2 regions of the Sporosarcina pasteurii genome follow, and region 2 is predicted to be linked to the other one. Evidence: a T-box and tRNA genes for the amino acid it is inferred to sense, from the RefSeq annotation. Region 2 holds a T-box; the other holds one or more tRNA genes.
What was found. The T-box of region 2 lies ahead of leuS (leucine--tRNA ligase). A T-box ahead of a tRNA ligase gene usually reads a tRNA of that ligase, here a tRNA-Leu.
Positions count from the first base shown of each region.

Region 1: it has a tRNA-Leu gene. The T-box ahead of leuS (leucine--tRNA ligase) is inferred to sense a tRNA for this amino acid. The anticodon was not compared.

Region 1 covers NZ_CP160452.1:2,529,211-2,531,442, forward strand. Annotated here, with positions in the region: tRNA gene AB1H92_RS12065 (tRNA-Met) at 188-262, opposite strand; tRNA gene AB1H92_RS12070 (tRNA-Ser) at 356-448, opposite strand; tRNA gene AB1H92_RS12075 (tRNA-Ile) at 468-541, opposite strand; tRNA gene AB1H92_RS12080 (tRNA-Met) at 549-622, opposite strand; tRNA gene AB1H92_RS12085 (tRNA-Ala) at 688-763, opposite strand; tRNA gene AB1H92_RS12090 (tRNA-Pro) at 770-846, opposite strand; tRNA gene AB1H92_RS12095 (tRNA-Arg) at 870-946, opposite strand; tRNA gene AB1H92_RS12100 (tRNA-Leu) at 972-1,057, opposite strand; tRNA gene AB1H92_RS12105 (tRNA-Gly) at 1,066-1,140, opposite strand; tRNA gene AB1H92_RS12110 (tRNA-Leu) at 1,149-1,230, opposite strand; tRNA gene AB1H92_RS12115 (tRNA-Lys) at 1,259-1,334, opposite strand; tRNA gene AB1H92_RS12120 (tRNA-Thr) at 1,341-1,416, opposite strand; tRNA gene AB1H92_RS12125 (tRNA-Val) at 1,432-1,507, opposite strand; rRNA gene rrf (5S ribosomal RNA) at 1,586-1,700, opposite strand; rRNA gene AB1H92_RS12135 (23S ribosomal RNA) at 1,840-2,232, opposite strand, start outside.
Region 2 covers NZ_CP160452.1:807,176-809,407, reverse strand. Annotated here, with positions in the region: gene leuS (leucine--tRNA ligase) at 1-769, opposite strand, end outside; T-box leader at 817-1,035, opposite strand; gene AB1H92_RS03675 (3-oxoacid CoA-transferase subunit B) at 1,079-1,741, opposite strand; gene AB1H92_RS03670 (CoA transferase subunit A) at 1,766-2,232, opposite strand, start outside.

The DNA of each region.
Region 1 (2,232 bases), 1.6 Mb from region 2:
AATATGAATTAAATTTGATTGACTTACTACGCTTATGATATGTTTACACCTTTCGTGACTTTGTCACTGTCGGTGTTAATCGCATTCGTTGTGATGCGATTTGCTCCACCCCGCGATAATATTATGAAATGAATTAAATTAATTAAACTTCTACACTTCTAGTAAAAATTACAGAAATTGAAATATTTGGTTGCGGGGACAGGATTTGAACCTGTGACCTTCGGATTATGAGCCCGACGAGCTACCGCTGCTCCACCCCGCGATAATAATATGAATTAAATTTGATTGACTTACTACGCTTCTAGTGTGTTTATCTAATTAACATTCCTTTAGTTTCCATCCTTCAAAGATAATATGGCGGAGGAAGAGGGATTCGAACCCCCGCGGGCTTTAACACCCCTGTCGGTTTTCAAGACCGATCCCTTCAGCCAGGCTTGGGTATTCCTCCATAATTAAATTTAAAGTGATGGACCTTGCAGGACTCGAACCTGCGACCGGACGGTTATGAGCCGTCTGCTCTAACCAACTGAGCTAAAGGTCCTCAGGAATGGCGGCGGAGGGAGTCGAACCCCCGACCTTACGGGTATGAACCGGACGCTCTAGCCAGCTGAGCTACGCCGCCAAGATATCATTAAGAGATTGAAGAATTATCCTTTTTCTCGAAAGGTAATACTAATTGTTTTAAATTGGTGGAGCCTAGCGGGATCGAACCGCTGACCTCCTGCGTGCAAGGCAGGCGCTCTCCCAGCTGAGCTAAGGCCCCAGGAAATGGTCGGGAAGACAGGATTCGAACCTGCGACCCCTTGGTCCCAAACCAAGTGCTCTACCAAGCTGAGCTACTTCCCGAGATTAATAAAATTAAGTTTAGTTGGCGCGCCCGACAGGAGTCGAACCCATAACCTTCTGATCCGTAGTCAGACGCTCTATCCAATTGAGCTACGGGCGCTATTTAACAACTATTAACTAACTAGTGCCGAGGACCGGAATCGAACCGGTACGGTAGAAACCTACCGCAGGATTTTAAGTCCTGTGCGTCTGCCAGTTCCGCCACCCCGGCTTAGTCAATGGAGCGGAAGACGGGATTCGAACCCGCGACCTCCACCTTGGCAAGGTGATATTCTACCACTGAACTACTTCCGCGTATAAAGTGCGGGTGAAGGGAGTCGAACCCCCACGCCCGAAGGCACTAGATCCTAAGTCTAGCGTGTCTGCCAGTTCCACCACACCCGCATATCCATTATGAAGGCAAGTCATATAATGGTGAGCCATACAGGATTCGAACCTGTGACCCTCTGATTAAAAGTCAGATGCTCTACCGACTGAGCTAATGGCTCTAAATATGGTGCCGGAGAAAGGACTTGAACCCTCAACCTACTGATTACAAGTCAGTTGCTCTACCAGTTGAGCTACTCCGGCGTTCATCAAGTGTAATGGTGGAGGATGACGGGATCGAACCGCCGACCCCCTGCTTGTAAGGCAGGTGCTCTCCCAGCTGAGCTAATCCTCCGTTTTTATAAATATAATATATGAACATCGCATGTCCATGCGTCGATTTGATATGTAATATTTCAAGTGAAAATCACAAGACTGGCAACGTCCTACTCTTGCAGGGGCTAACCCCAACTACCATCGGCGCTGAAGAGCTTAACTTCCGTGTTCGGTATGGGAACGGGTGTGACCTCTTCGCTATCGCCACCAGACTTAGCTTGTCTCAATCAACTCAAGACAATATTTATTATATCAAACTTTACAAGTTAATGCAAGCCTTTTTTGAAAGTTTTTTTGTTCTTTCAAAACTGGATAAACAAAACATTGAATACAACAAACTGCAATGTATTTAAGGATAAGTCCTCAATCGATTAGTATCCGTCAGCTGCACATGTCGCCATGCTTCCACCTCGGACCTATCAACCTCATCATCTTTGAGGGATTTTACTTACTTGCGTAATGGGAAATCTCATCTTGAGGGGGGCTTCATGCTTAGATGCTTTCAGCATTTATCCCGTCCATACGTAGCTACCCAGCTATGCCTTTGGCAAGACAACTGGTACACCAGCGGTATGTCCATCCCGGTCCTCTCGTACTAAGGACAGCTCCTCTCAAATTTCCTGCGCCCGCGACGGATAGGGACCGAACTGTCTCACGACGTTCTGAACCCAGCTCGCGTACCGCTTTAATGGGCGAACAGCCCAACCCTTGGGACCGACTACAGCCCCAGGATGCGATGAGCCG
Region 2 (2,232 bases):
CGTACGTTGCACCAAAGATTGTATCTGGACGCGTTGTAAATGCTTTGAAACTTTTATCCGTTCCCTCAATTTCAAATGTTAATTCAGCACCTTCTGAACGCCCAATCCAGTTACGCTGCATATCTTTCAAACTTTCAGGCCAATCTAGGTCATCTAGATCCTCAAGAAGTCTATCGGCATACTCTGTTATGCGAAGTACCCACTGACGCATTGGACGACGTTCTACTGGGTGTCCGCCACGTTCAGATAGTCCATCGATAATTTCTTCATTCGCAAGAACCGTACCTAATGCTGGGCACCAGTTTACATCGACTTCATCAACATATGCTAAACCTTTTTTATACAATTGAATAAAAATCCATTGTGTCCATTTATAATAAGACGGATCTGTTGTATTAATTTCACGATCCCAGTCATATGAAAAGCCAAGATCTTTCATTTGACGCTTAAACGTTGCAATGTTCTTCGCTGTAAATTCAGCAGGGTCATTACCGGTATCGAGTGCATATTGCTCGGCAGGCAAACCAAAAGCATCCCAGCCCATTGGATGGAGCACGTTATACCCTTGTTTCCGTTTGAATGAACTTAAAATATCTGTCGCAATATAACCAAGCGGATGACCAACATGAAGTCCAGCACCCGATGGATATGGGAACATATCAAGCGCATAAAACTTTGGTTTCGACGGATCGTTCGTCATTTTATACGTTTTATTTTCCTCCCAATACTGTTGCCACTTTTTCTCAATTTGACCGTGATTGTAACTCATGATTCATTAATTCCTCCTTAAAAATAAAAAATCCCGTCCCTAAAAAAAGAAGGGACGAGATTTTTTGCAAACTCCCGCGGTACCACCCAAATTGACGACGAATCGTCCAACTTGTCTCCTTAACGCGGATAACGGCATAAGTTACTAATTTTCACTCATGCATGCTCTAAGGCGAGTTCGTCTATTTGTCCACTACCGGCTTCCACCAACCGCCGACTCTCTGAAAGTGTTCGTTACAGATTACTATTCCTCTTCAAAGCAAACTTATACATTTGCTCCTATCTTACCCGAATTAACGAAATTTAACAACTACAACTGAACATTTTCGACAACATTTTCAATATTTAACTTTGCATCTGTCGAATCTATAATATCTTGTACGGTAAACCCTTCAAAAACTTCTTTTAAAACTAGTCCCTCAGAAGTGACTTCTATTAACGCCCGTTCCGTAATGATTTTATGAACGACTTCTTTTCCTGTTAACGGTAACGTACATTCTTTTTTTATCTTTGCTGAACCATCTTTAGCAACATGATCCATAATAACAATGATTTTTTTAGCCCCGTGCACAAGGTCCATTGCGCCGCCCATTCCTTTAATCATCTTTCCAGGAATCATCCAGTTCGCCAAGTCACCTTTTTCAGAAACTTCCATTCCACCTAAAATCGCCACGTCAATATGTCCGCCGCGAATCATACCAAATGATTCTGCACTTGTAAAATAAGCAGATCCTGGAATTGCAGTAACCGTTTCTTTTCCTGCATTAATTAAATCTGGATCAACAGTTTCTTCCGTTGGATAAGGTCCAATCCCTAACAGGCCGTTTTCAGATTGTAGAACGACTGTTTTATCCTCAGAAATAAAGTTGGCAACAAGCGTTGGCATACCGATTCCAAGGTTAACATAATCGCCATCTGCAATTTCTTTTTCTGCCCGCTTCGCAATACGCTCTCGATAATTCACTTTCCCCATACTTTCCAATCCCCTTCCCCTCACTTATTGTGTCGTAAGACGTTCGATACGTTTTTCTGCCTTTGCCTGTAAAAGCCCTTGTACATAAATGCTTGGCGTATGAATTGTTGCAGGGTCCAAATCACCCGTTTCAACAATTTCTTCTACTTCTGCAATTGTTACTTTCCCCGCAGCTGCCATCATCGGATTGAAGTTTTGCGCCGTTTTATTGTAAATTAAATTACCAAATTTATCGGCTATTTCCGCTTTCACTAGAGAGAAATCCGCATGTAGAGCTTCCTCTAACACATACTCTCTTCCGTCAAACTCTCGTACTTCTTTCCCTTCCGCAACCGTTGTCCCAACACCAGCTGGCGTGAAAAATGCAGGAATGCCCGCGCCACCCGCACGGATTTTCTCCGCGAGCGTTCCTTGCGGCGTCAACTCTACTTCGATTTCCCCAGAAAGCACTTGACGTTCAAATTCCTTATTTTCTCCAACGTATGAACCAA